3 regions of the Rhizobium sp. AN80A genome follow, and region 2 is predicted to be linked to each of the others. Evidence: predicted binding sites of a transcription regulator. Region 2 holds the regulator's gene; each other region holds the start of a gene.

Region 1 (4,281 bases), 1.5 Mb from region 2:
GCCGAGGACGCTGATCACCAAGGACGCCGCCGAGATCCGCCGGTTCCGCGACGAGATGGGCGACATCATCCTGAAGCCGCTCTACGGCAATGGCGGCGCCGGCGTCTTCCATTCGACCAGGGACGACCGCAACCTCTCCTCGCTGCTCGAAATGTTCGGCCAGCTCTTCCGCGAGCCCTTCATCGCCCAGCAATATCTTCCCGACGTGCGCAAGGGCGACAAGCGCATCCTGCTCGTCGACGGCGAGCCTGTCGGTGCCATCAACCGCGTTCCGGCCGAGCACGACAGCCGCTCCAACATGCATGTCGGCGGCCGCGCGGAGGCGACCGAGCTCACCGCGCGCGAAAAGGAAATCTGCGCCCGCATCGGCCCGGCGCTGCGCGAACGCGGCTTCTTGCTTGTCGGCATCGACGTCATCGGCGACTACATGACCGAGATCAACGTCACCTCGCCGACAGGCATCCGCGAAGTCAAGAAATTCGGCGGCGCCGACATCGCCAGCCTGTTGTGGGACGCGATCGAGCGCAAGAGCGCGTAAGGCGGACGACGGTCTCGGAAGGGCGGCGCCCGTGAGGTGCCGCCGACCGCAAGCGCGGCCACAACGGCGCCGACCGTCAGCGAGGGCGCCACGTCCATGACCGTCACCAACTCTGCTGGCCGAGCTTATCCTTGAACCTTGCATTGATATGACTGTCCCGAGTGTCCAGTCACGCCTCAACGCGTCCGGCATCGATGGCCGACGCGGGCAATCGACACCGCCCCTCAAAACAACGACTGCTGCACCGGCTTCGGCGGCGCCAGTTTCACACCCTCCAGCTCCAGCATGCGGGCCTTCGACACGGATCCGCCGGGGGCCGAGAAGCCGCCGATCTTGTTGCCGGCGGCGAGAACGCGGTGGCAGGGGATGATCAGCGCGATGGGGTTCTTGGCCATCGCCTGGCCGACGTCGCGGGCGGCTTCGGGGCCGTGGCCGAGCTCTCTGGCGAGCGCGCCGTATGTCGTCGTTTCGCCCCAGCGCAGGCGGCGGGCGGCGACGTAGATGTCGCGGAAGAAATCGTCCTGGCCGACGAGATCGAGCGCGAGATCGGAGAAGTCGGTCGGCTCGCCGGCGAAGTAGCGCTTCACGGCGGCGATGGCCAGCGCGATGTCAGGCGTCGGGGATGCCGGCTCGGCATCGGGGACACGGCGGAGCAGCAGGCGTTCGGTGGCGTCCGCGCCTGAGGTCGGCAACTGGAAGCGGGTGATGCCGATGGCGTTCCAGGCGATGCCGCAGAAGCCGCCCGCGGTTTCGAAGATGGCGTAATGCTGTGCCTGCTGGGCCATGGGTCTCGCCTCCCGATATCGAAGCTTGTCGGCCATAAGATCGGCCTCACCCGAAAATCGTGCCTGCCGGCCAGGAATTCAACCCGTTTCTTGCGCTGTCGTTTCCTGTGGGCTCGTTTCCGGCGCAGTCGCAGCCAGCAAGCCGTCAGCCGCGCGCCTGCCGGGGCTCGGCCTCGTCCTGCGGCGGCTTTGCGAGATCCGGGCGCAATTTGGCGAAGACGGCGTCGAAGCCGGCGGCGATCTTTTGCGGCTCGTAGCGGCGTGCGGCCTCGAGCGCGGCGCGCGACAGCGCCGGAATGGTCTCAGGCCTTGCCGCCATGGAGGCGATCTCTGCGGCCAGCGCCTTGTCGTCGCCGGGATCGAACAGATAGCCGTCCTTGCCGGGATCAATGGACTCGGGGATGCCACCGGAGCGGGCGCCGATGACGGGAACGCCTTGCGCGAAGGCCTCGATCACCACGCGGCCGAAGGGTTCGCGGAAGAGCGAGGGCACCACCAGCACGTCGATCTGGGGGAAGAAATCCTCGGGCTTGGTCCAGCCGAGAAACTTCGTATTCTCGCCGGGAAATTTCTGCGGCAACGACTTCGAGTAATCGCTCTTGGCGCTGCCGGCGATGACGAAGCGGACGTTCTGGTCGTTGACCAGCCGGTGGGCGGCGCGGGCGAGCGTATCGAGGCCCTTGACCGGATCATGCACGCCGATGAAGCCGAAGCGCATCGGTCCCTCGGGCGCCTTGCGCGGCTCGCCGCGGGCGATCGGCGGAACGGCGCCGGGCACGCGGTGGGTGCTGGCGTTGGGGAAATAATCATGCTCGGTGTGGCGGCCGATGATGAAATCGGTCTCGCCGATCACGGCATCGACATAGCGCGAGAAGAATTTCTTGCCATAGGAAGAGACCTGGCAGGAGGAACAGGCACGCACGCAATTGTCGTCGCCGCGCCGCATGCTGGCCTTCCAGCAGAGGAGAAAGGCGCTGCGCAGGATATGGCAGACCGGCACGCCTGAACGCTTGGCCGCCGCCCAGGTGGCGACGTTGATGTTTTCGATGCTGTCGGTCAGCACGATATCCGGCTTGAAGCGGCGGATTTCGCGGCGCATGACGAGGTAGGCGCGCGGATTGAAATTCTCCAGCGCGTGCCAGATCAGCTTCTTCCAGCCCGGCCGCGGAAGCCGGTAATTCCAGTCGATGTTCAGCGTCTTCAGGCGGCGCACGGGCACGCCGTCATAGATCTCGCGCCGGTCCTCGCCAGAGACGTTGACGACTTCGAGGTCGTGGCCAGCCGCGATCAGGAGCTTGGCGACCATCATCGCCGAAATCGGGCCGCCGCCATCGATAAAGGGCGGAAAGGCCGCGCAGGCCATCAGGATACGCATGAACAGACTCCCGGCACAGATATCGCGCGTTCTTCTTCTGCTCTTGATTTCCCCGATTCACCTGCAACCATCGCCGCATTGCCTGGATAGACAGAGGCGGGGCGGATACTCCGGTGGTTGGTCGTGCACGAACAGAACACGCAATCGTCCTTCGATTTCGCAAACCGCAGGATGCACCGGCAATCGTCAAGATTTGGCAAAGACAACCTGTTTTTCGCGATCCTGCCGGATCCCGATGCGTGCCAGGCCTGCCTTGAGATACAGGCGCGCCTGCAGAGGGAGCATGGCGGGCTGCTTTCTCCCCTCTCGCCCGAGCGGCTGCACGTTTCGCTCTATGGCGTCGCCAGCGCCGCGAAGATCAAGGACGAGATGATCTTCGCGGCTTGCCAGGCAGCGTCGGCGGTCAATGCCTGCCGGTTCGACCTCAGCTTCGATCATGTCGCGACGTTCAGAACCGCGTCGCGCAACGCCATCGTGCTCTCGGGCAATGGCGGGCGGGAACTGCTGCGGCAGTTGCATATCCGGATCGGGATCGAGATGAACGCGATTGGCTGCGACCCATATGTGAAAGCCGATTTCCAACCGCATGCGACGCTGTTTTATGCCGATGAGACGGTGGCTAAGACCGTGCTTGCCGCGCCGGTCGTCATGCCCGCGCGGGAGTTCGTACTCTTGCACAAGCGGCGGGGTGAGCCGACCTACGAGCCTGTCGCGAGTTGGCCGCTTCGCGAACGCGGCTGACCGCTTGCCTCACGCATCGGAACGCGCTTAAAGCTGCTGCAGCAATGACAGCAGCAGCGGAGACAAAGATGGATAGGTCCGAGATCATCATTTCAGGCGATACGGCGGGAATGGAGTGGCGGCTGCCGGTGCTGCGCTTCAAGGGTAGCGACCCGAAGGCGCCGAAGATCCATATCCAGGCGGCGCTGCATGCCAACGAGCTGCCGGGCACGGCGCTGGTGCATTTCCTCTGCGAAAAGCTGCGCGCGGCCGAAAGCGCCGGCGAAATCCGAAGCGACATCACGATCATCCCGCATGCCAATCCCATCGGCGCCGCGCAATCGCATTTCGGCGAGCTGCAGGGCCGGTTCGATCTCAGCACGCGCACCAATTTCAACCGCGAGTTCCCGCTGATCTCGGTCAAGGATCGCGACGGGCTGGTGGCCGAGCTTGATCGCTACAACGCCGTCGACCGGCTGAAGCGGCAGCTGATGCACATGGCGCTCGAAGCGGACCTGGTGATCGACCTGCATTGCGACGATGAATCGCTGCAATATGCCTATATCGACGAGGCCTTCTGGCCGGAGGCGGCCGATCTTGCCGCGGCACTCGACATGGAAGCGGTGCTTTTGTCGGATGGCGAAAGCTCCGCCTTCGAGGAGGCGATCGGCTATGCCTGGAAGCACGAGACGCAAGAGAAGAAGACGCGGTTGCCGGGCAAGCTCTCGGTCACCGTCGAGCTTCGCGGCATGCGCGACGTCTATCCCGAGATGGCGAGGAAGGATGCCGAGGGGCTGTTCAACTTCCTCGCCGCGCGCGGCGCCATCGCCCGTCAAGTCACGCTTGCGCCCTTCACCGGCCCT
Region 2 (4,281 bases):
CGCCGGCAGCGCGCTTCTGGCGCTGACCGCCTATTACATGATCTCCGGCTTCGCCGTCTCCGCCGAGCGCGCCTTCATCATGATGGCGATCATGCTGGTCGCGGCGCTGTTCGACCGTCCGTCGATCAGTCTGCGCAATATCGCTCTCTCCGCGCTGCTGATCATATTGCTGTCGCCATCGGAAGTGCTTGGCCCCAGCTTCCAGATGTCTTACGCCGCGACCCTGGCGCTGGTCGCCGGCTTTGCCGTCTGGACCAGAAGACGACCTCGCGAGAGCGTCTTTTTCACGCATCCGGCGATGAAACCGGTCATGTTCGCGCTTCGCTTCTTTGGCGGCATCGCGCTCACCTCCATGATCGGCGGCTTCTCGACCGCATTGTTTTCGATCGAGCATTTCAACAGGCTGAGCGGCTACGGGCTGCCGGCCAATCTGTTGGCCATGCCGGTCATCTCCTTCATCGTCATGCCCTTTGGAATGGCCGCCATGTTGGCGACGCCATTCGGCCTCGATGCGCCCTTTTGGATCGTCGCTGGCTTCGGGCTGGATCTGGTGATCGCTATCGCCAGGATGGTGTCGGGCTGGGGCGGTAGCGTCGATACGGGCAGGATTCCCGAATGGTATTTCGTGATCGCCGTCGTCGGCTTTCTAATCTGGGGGCTGATGCTGACGCGCCTGCGCTGGATCGGCGCCGTGGGTGCCGCGGTTGCAACCCTTGTCCTCGTCATGCTGCCGGCCGAGCCGGCGCCCGAGCTTGTCGTGTCCGAGGATGGAAGCCTCGTGGCATCGCTCAAGAGCGACAGCCTGGCCAGCAATCGCGAACGCCCGCCCGACTTCATTCTGGGGCAATGGCAGCGCGCGCTTGCCATTGAAAATCAAACGCCGCCGGACATGCTCGATGGCGAGGCGCTGTCCATCCCGAAAAAGGGCGAGCCAAGGCCGAGATTGACACCGAGACAACAACGCGAAGCCCGCGGCATGATGCGCGGCGCAGCGGATTCGACGAACAATAATGGCTTCCAGTGCCTGAAGACGGCGTGGTGCGTGACCACGCTCGACAGCGGCTACATCATCGCGACGCTGGAAAACGCCGCTTATCTCGGTCCCGCCTGCGACGTCGCCGATATCGTCGTCACACCCGTCCGTCTCCGCGAGGTGACATGCCGCTCCGGCGCCATGCTCCTGACCGGAGAAACCTTGCGGCGCTCGGGAGCCGTCGAAATCCGTATCGACGAGCAAGGCTCGCCCGTCGTCAAAACCGCTTACGGCAGTCTCGATCGCCCCTGGATGCGTCATCGCGCCTATGACTGGCGCAATGACAGCTTCGCGGGCGACCCGTCACCGATTAGTGATATCGGCGGATGAGGCCGACGAGCTTGCCCTGGACCTTGACGCGGTCCGGTCCGAATATGCGGGTTTCGTAAGCCGGGTTGGCTGCCTCGAGCGCGATCGAGGCGCCCTTGCGGCGGAAGCGCTTCAGCGTTGCCTCTTCGTCATCCACGAGCGCCACGACGATGTCACCGGGATTGGCGGTGTTGCCGTTGCGGATGATGACGGTGTCGCCGTCGAAAATGCCGGCCTCGATCATCGAATCGCCCTTGACCTCGAGTGCGTAGTGCTCACCCGAGCCGAGCATGTCGGCGGGAACGGTGATGTCGTGAGTGTTGTTCTGGATCGCCGAGATCGGCACGCCGGCTGCGATCCGGCCCATGACGGGAACGGAAGCCGAGTTTCCGTTGTCGGCGCTCGGCGCCGGCTTCGGGGCAGGGGCGGCGGCCACCGGCTGCGGCTTGCCGAGGCTGCCCTCGATGACGCTCGGCGAAAAGCCGCGGCGTGGCTGCAGGCTCGGATTATAGGCTTCCGGCAGCTTGATGACCTCGAGCGCGCGCGCCCTGTTTGGTAGCCGGCGAATGAAGCCGCGTTCCTCCAGCGCCGTGATCAGCCGGTGGATGCCGGACTTCGACGCGAGATCGAGTGCATCCTTCATCTCGTCGAAGGAGGGCGGAACGCCCGACTCTTTCATTCGCTCGTGAATGAACAGAAGCAGTTCCTGTTGCTTGCGCGTGAGCATCGAATTGAACCCCAGAGTCGTGAAACAAATCCAGAACGGACACTATATGTTCCATATGTGTTCCGCAAGTGCCTAAATTTTCGTAAAACTTGGCTCTGAATCGTCGCGATTTTGCGCTTCATTCGATTTAACCGCGCTCGCCTCTTGCATTGTGGCGAAAGCCAGCGCACATCTCTGCCGATTTCGGGAGGATTTGCCTATGAGTGAACCCCATCCTCTGGACCACGTCGTCCTGCCTGTCGTCAACATCGAGATGGCGCGCGAGCGTTTGGGCAAGCTCGGCTTCACGGTCGCTGCCGATGCGCTGCATCCCTTCGGAACCGCGAACGCCTGCGTTTTCTTCGCCGACAAGACCTATCTCGAGCCGCTCGGCATCGCCAGTATCGAGGCCTATGAGGCCGCCATCGCCGACGGGAACGTGTTTGCGGCGCGCGACCGCGCCTTTCGCTTTCGGTGCGGCGACGACGGCTTGTCGGCGATCGTGTTCGGCACGCCGGACGCCGATCGTGATCACGCGCGATTTATGACCGATGGCATGAGCGGCGGTGATATGCTGCAATTCGCCAGGTCGATGAGGATGCCGGACGGGTCGGAGGTGACGGCGGCGTTCCGCCTGGCCTTCGCGGCCGATCTGCGCGCGCCCGATTTCTTCCTCTTCGCCTGCCAGCGGGTCAATCCGCTGCCAAGCGACCGCAAGGCCTTGGAGACGCACGCCAACGGCGTATCGGGGATCGCGTCGATCGTGCTCTCGTCGTCCGATCCCAAGGCGTTCGCGCCGCTGTTGCAGCTGGCGTCCGATGCGGCCGCGTCACGCCAGGAGGCCTTCGGTGTCAGTCTCGACGCGGGCAATGTCCGTATCAATATCCTGTCGCCGGATGGGCTGGACGCCTATTACGATCTGTCCCAGTCGACAGCCGATCGCGGTTTGCGCGGCTCGGCGATTGTTTTCGCCGTTGCCGATCTCGCCGTGACAGAGGCGCATTTGGCTGCTAACGGGATCACCTACACACGCAAGAACAATCGAATTCTGGTGAAGGCCGCGCCCGGCCAGGGTGCACTCTTCGCCTTCGAGGAGAAACGATGACTGAAACCAATTCCGAAGTGGCCGTGGGCGAAGGCGCCGGCCGTGTTGTGTTTTCCAACAGCGCCCGCCTGTCTCTGATCGCCGGCCCGTGCCAGATCGAAAGCCGCGAGCATGCCTTCATGGTCGCCGGCACGTTGAAGGAACTCTGCGACAAGCTTGGCATCGGCCTCGTCTACAAGTCGTCCTTCGACAAGGCAAACCGCACGTCGCTGTCGGCGCAGCGCGGCATCGGGCTTGAAGCGGGGCTCGAAATCTTCGCCGATCTCAAGAAGGAGTTCGGCTTCCCGGTCCTCACCGACGTCCACAGCGAAGAGCAGTGCGCCGACGTGGCCACCGTGGTCGATGTCCTGCAGATCCCGGCCTTCCTTAGCCGGCAGACGGATCTCCTGGTTGCCGCTGCCAAGACCGGCCGCGCCATCAACGTCAAGAAGGGTCAGTTCCTGGCGCCGTGGGACATGAAGAACGTGCTTGCCAAGCTGAATGCCAGCGGCAACCCGAACATCATGCTGTGCGAGCGCGGCGCCTCCTTCGGCTACAACACGCTGGTCTCCGACATGCGCTCGCTGCCGATCATGGAAGCGATGGGCGCGCCGGTCGTTTTCGATGCGACCCATTCGGTGCAGCAGCCAGGCGGGCAGGGCGGCTCGAGCGGCGGCCAGCGCGAATTCGTCGAGACGCTGGCGCGCGCGGCGGTCGCCGTCGGTGTGGCCGGCGTGTTCGTCGAGACGCATGAAGACCCCGACAACGCCCCATCGGATGGCCCGAACATGGTCTATCTCAAGGACATGCCGCGCCTGCTTGAAAAGCTGCTGGCCTTCGACGCCATCGCCAAGGGCTGACGTTCAAACGACTGACACGTTCGTGTATTAGGCCAGCCACGAACAATGCGGCGAAGCATGCGCAAAAGGGCCCCGAACTGCCATTGTAATTTGCGCATCTTCGATTTAGACGAATTTCAAACGATTTATCCACCCTCCAGCAGAGAAGAGCCGATGACCGCTATTACCGACATTATCGCCCGCGAGATCCTCGACAGCCGTGGCAACCCGACCGTCGAAGTCGATGTCTATCTCGAAGATGGCAGCATGGGCCGCGCCGCCGTTCCGTCGGGCGCCTCGACAGGCGCGC
Region 3 (4,281 bases), 200 kb from region 2:
CAGCCGGTCGATGGTCCCTTCACCGATTACGCGGCTCTGACCGATCGCCTGGGCGCCGTGCCCGGCATCAAGGTGGCACTGCCGCTGGTCGAAGGGCAGACGCTGGCGTCCGGCGCCGGCGGTGCCGGTACCGGCGCTCTGGTTCGCGGCATTCGCGCTGAAGACCTGGGCAAGGTGAAAACCATCTCCGACAACATCAAGTCCGGTGACCTGGTCGGCTTTGCCGCGAACCAGGGGGTTCTGATCGGTTCGCGCATGGCCGATCAGCTCGGCTTGCAGGCGGGTGATAGCATTACCCTGATATCGCCCGAAGGTGACGTGACGCCGATGGGCATCAACCCGCGCGTCAAGTCCTACAAGGTCTCGGGGATCTTCGAGATCGGCATGTCGGAATATGACGCGACGATCATCTATATGCCGCTCGAGGAAGCGCAGCTCTATTTCAACGCCGAGGGGCTGGTGCAGTCGATCGAGCTCTTTGCCGACAATCCCGAAAGTGTCGATGAGCTTCGCCCCAAGGTGGAGCAGGCGGCCGGCCGGCAGATCGCCATCACCGATTGGCGCCAGCGCAATCAGACCTTCTTCTCGGCGCTGCAGGTCGAGCGCAACGTGATGTTCATGATCCTGACGCTGATCGTCCTCGTCGCCGCGCTGAACATAATTTCCGGCCTGATCATGCTGGTGAAGGACAAGGGCAGCGATATCGCGATCCTGAGAACCATGGGCGCGACCTCGGGCTCGATCATGCGAATATTCTTCATGACCGGGGCCGCCATCGGCCTGGTCGGCACCTTCGCCGGCGTGCTGCTCGGCGTTATCGTCTGTGCCAACATCGAGATCGATCCGCGCGTTCTTCTCCTGGCTGTCGGGAACGGTGCTGTTTGACCCGCAGCTCTATTTCCTCAGCCAATTGCCGGCCAAGATGGAGTTCGGCGAAACGGTCTCCGTTATCGTCATGGCGCTGACGCTGTCTTTCTTCGCGACAATCTTTCCGGCATGGCGTGCTTCAAAGCTCGATCCCGTGCAGGCCCTGCGCTACGAATAAGGAATGCTGATTTCATGAAGCGGAATACCGTTCTCAAGCTTTCCGGCGTGGAGCGTCACTATGGCCAGGGAGATACCCGCCTTTCGATCCTGAAGAAGGCCGATCTGACGCTGAACAGCGGTGAGATCGTCGCCCTCGTCGCCCCGTCGGGCACGGGCAAGTCGACCTTGCTGCATCTGGCCGGCCTGCTCGAACATCCCGATGGCGGCGAGGTCCACATCGGCGGCCATGCCTGCAACGGCCTGTCGGACGACAAGCGTACGGCGATCCGCCGCGGCGAGATCGGCTTCGTCTACCAGTTCCACCACCTGCTTCCCGAATTCTCGGCGCTCGAAAACATCATGATGCCGCAGATGATATCGGGGCTGCCGCGCAGCGAAGCAAAGGTGCGGGCAGGGCAGCTGCTCGACTACATGCGCATCGGCCACCGTGGCGCCCATCGTCCCGGCGAACTGTCGGGTGGTGAGCAGCAGCGCGTGGCGATCGCCCGCGCCGTCGCCAACGCGCCGAGCCTCCTGCTTGCCGACGAACCGACCGGCAACCTCGATCCCGAGACGGCGAGCTATGTCTTCGAAGCCTTGGAGGCATTGGTGCGTCAATCCGGCCTCGCGGCGCTGATCGCTACTCACAACCACGAGCTGGCGGCCCGCATGGACCGCCGCGTCACCATCGCCGACGGCAAGGTCGTGGATTTTTGACCGCGATCGGCGGTGGAGAAATCATCGGCCATCCCTATCGCTGTCGTTTCACTCGGTGAACCCGCACGCCTTCTGTCCGACCTCGTCCTGCCAATCGCCGACCGCGATCGTCTTCGGCTCGACCGTTGATGCCTTGCCTTTCGCCATCACCTTGCCCGTCAGGATGTTGTAGTCGCACTGGCCGGTATCGTCCGTGTCGAGCGTGTCGTAATAGCTGTAGGTGTAGCCGGCGACGACGAACTGTTCGTCGCGATAGGCGATCGTCAGCGTCTGTTCCCACCGGCTGCGCCCGATAGCCGAATTTTGTGAACTGACCGCGATCGATCCGCCCGGACGGGCCTCGATCGAGGGATCCTGCCCGAGCATGCCGTCCAGCCTGGTATTTCCCCAGATCTTGCCCGGCGCCATGGTGACGAGGCGCTGCAGGGCGTGGTTCTTGTCCCGCAGGTAAAGATAGATCCCGACGTCGTTGCTCGGTTCCGGCGGCGCGACCAGAAGCGCAAGATCGCTGCCGCCGTCGCCGTTCCAATCGCCGGTCGCGGCCGCGATGATCGCGGCGGGTTCGATCTGATCTGCCCAGGCAGAGTTGGCGCTGGATGTGAGCGCAAGAATTAAGACAAATTTAAACATGCTTTTCTCCGGAGCTGCGCGAGCAGGAAAGCGGAAAAGAATCCTGTTGACAATAGAACAATAGCGGAACAAATTAGAAACATAACAGCACAGGAGAGCCAAATGACTGATATGATCCGCGATATCGCAGCATTCACCTCCATCGCAATGTTCATTGCGAGCTTCTCTTTGATCTGCATGGCAATCTAAGAATAACGGGGACCGCATGGCTGTCATGCGGTCCGTTCGCGCCCGCCTCTCTGGACATCGTCCTCCCCAAATCCGACAATGCAGCCGATTCATCAGGATGCGCGGAAAGGCATAGCATGGCGGGCACGGAAAATGGCGCGAGCGACTTCATCGGCGGTACGCCGGGCTTCGTTCACCTGCGTGTGCATTCCGCCTTCTCGCTGCTCGAAGGCGCGCTGCCGCTCAAGAAGATTCTCTACAAGGCATCGGGCGATAGCCAGCCGGCCATCGCCATCACCGACACCAACAACCTGTTCGTCGCGCTTGAATTCGCGCAGAAGTCGATGGACGAGGGCCTGCAGCCGATCATCGGCTGCCAGGTCTCGATCGACATGGAAGACGGCCTTGAGACGGACCGTAGGGGCGGCCAGCAGCAACTGGCGAAGCTGCCTTCCATCGTGCTCCTGTCGGCTAGCGATGCCGGCTATGAGCGGCTGGTGGATCTGGTCAGCCGTGCCTATCTCGGCGGCGAGGGCGCCGGGCAGGCGGTCCACATCAAGGCCTCCTGGCTGGACGAACTTGGCACCGAGGGCTTGATCGCGCTGTCAGGCGCATCGACTGGCCCGATCGACATGCCGCTGAAAGAGGGCCACATCGCGCCGGCGACCGCGCGGTTGCTATCGCTCAAGGACAAGTTCGGCGACCGGCTCTACATGGAGCTTCAGCGCCAGGGCACCTATGACAAGCGCCATGAGCAGCGGGTGATCGGCCTTGCTTATGAGCACGAGATCCCGCTGGTCGCGACCAACGAGGCCTTCTTCCCGACCCGCGACGATTACGACGCGCACGACGCGCTGATGGCCGTGGCGCACAATGCCATCGTCTCCGACGACACGCGGTTTCGCCTGACGCCGGATCACTATCTGAAAAGCCGCGCCGAGATGGTGAAGCTCTTCGCCGATTTGCCCGAGGCGCTTGAGAACACGGTGGAGATCGCCCGCCGCTGCTCCTTCGTCCTGAAGACCCGCAAGCCGATCCTGCCGCGCTTCACCGGCGCCACGGCAGACCCCGAGGAGGCGGAGCGTGCCGAATCGCTGGAGCTTCGCCGCCAGGCGGTCGAAGGTCTCGACATGCGCCTCGCAACGCTCGGCATGTCGCCGGGCTACGAGGAGAAGGATTACCGCGACCGCCTGGAGTTCGAGCTCAGCGTCATCGAGCGCATGAAATTCCCGGGCTACTTCCTGATCGTTGCCGACTTCATCAAGTGGGCGAAGATGCAGGATATTCCCGTCGGCCCCGGTCGTGGTTCCGGCGCGGGCTCGCTGGTCGCCTACGCGCTGACGATCACCGACGTCGATCCGCTGCGCTTCTCGCTGCTCTTCGAACGCTTCCTCAATCCGGAACGCGTCTCGATGCCCGACTTCGATATCGACTTCTGCCAGGATCGCCGCGAAGAGGTGATCCGCTACGTGCAGAAGAAGTACGGCCGCGAGCAGGTGGCGCAGATCATCACCTTCGGTTCGCTGCAGGCGCGCGCCGCCCTTCGCGACGTCGGCCGCGTGCTCGAAATGCCCTACGGACAGGTCGACAAGATCTGCAAGCTGGTGCCCAACAATCCGGCCAATCCGACGCCGCTGTCGAAGGCGATCGAGGAGGAGCCGAAGCTGCAGGAAGAGGCCGACAAGGAGCCCGTCGTCGCCCGCCTGCTCGATATCGCGCAGAAGATCGAGGGCCTCTACC

What was found. The regulator LexA, encoded in region 2, represses DNA repair genes until DNA is damaged. The targets are predictions, from matches to a motif close to TGTTCNNNNTGTGTTCNG.
Region 1: a site for LexA is predicted at 2,726-2,743, ahead of P3R82_RS24365 (2'-5' RNA ligase family protein). Genes of this name have one in related genera too.
Region 3: a site for LexA is predicted at 2,438-2,455, ahead of dnaE (DNA polymerase III subunit alpha). Genes of this name have one in related genera too.

The regions. Positions count from the first base shown of each region.
Region 1 covers NZ_JASJPX010000003.1:2,570,567-2,574,847, reverse strand. The annotation lists gene gshB (glutathione synthase) at 1-538, shown strand, start outside; gene P3R82_RS24375 (methylated-DNA--[protein]-cysteine S-methyltransferase) at 763-1,323, opposite strand; gene P3R82_RS24370 (glycosyltransferase) at 1,469-2,698, opposite strand; gene P3R82_RS24365 (2'-5' RNA ligase family protein) at 2,822-3,439, shown strand; gene P3R82_RS24360 (succinylglutamate desuccinylase/aspartoacylase family protein) at 3,484-4,281, shown strand, end outside.
Region 2 covers NZ_JASJPX010000003.1:1,086,389-1,090,669, reverse strand. The annotation lists gene P3R82_RS16910 (ComEC/Rec2 family competence protein) at 1-1,363, shown strand, start outside; gene lexA (transcriptional repressor LexA) at 1,344-2,069, opposite strand; gene P3R82_RS16900 (VOC family protein) at 2,269-3,153, shown strand; gene kdsA (3-deoxy-8-phosphooctulonate synthase) at 3,150-3,992, shown strand; partial or broken gene eno (phosphopyruvate hydratase) at 4,146-4,281, shown strand, end outside.
Region 3 covers NZ_JASJPX010000003.1:1,284,144-1,288,424, reverse strand. The annotation lists partial or broken gene P3R82_RS17895 (lipoprotein-releasing ABC transporter permease subunit) at 1-1,045, shown strand, start outside; gene P3R82_RS17890 (ABC transporter ATP-binding protein) at 1,060-1,743, shown strand; gene P3R82_RS17885 (hypothetical protein) at 1,792-2,373, opposite strand; gene dnaE (DNA polymerase III subunit alpha) at 2,679-4,281, shown strand, end outside.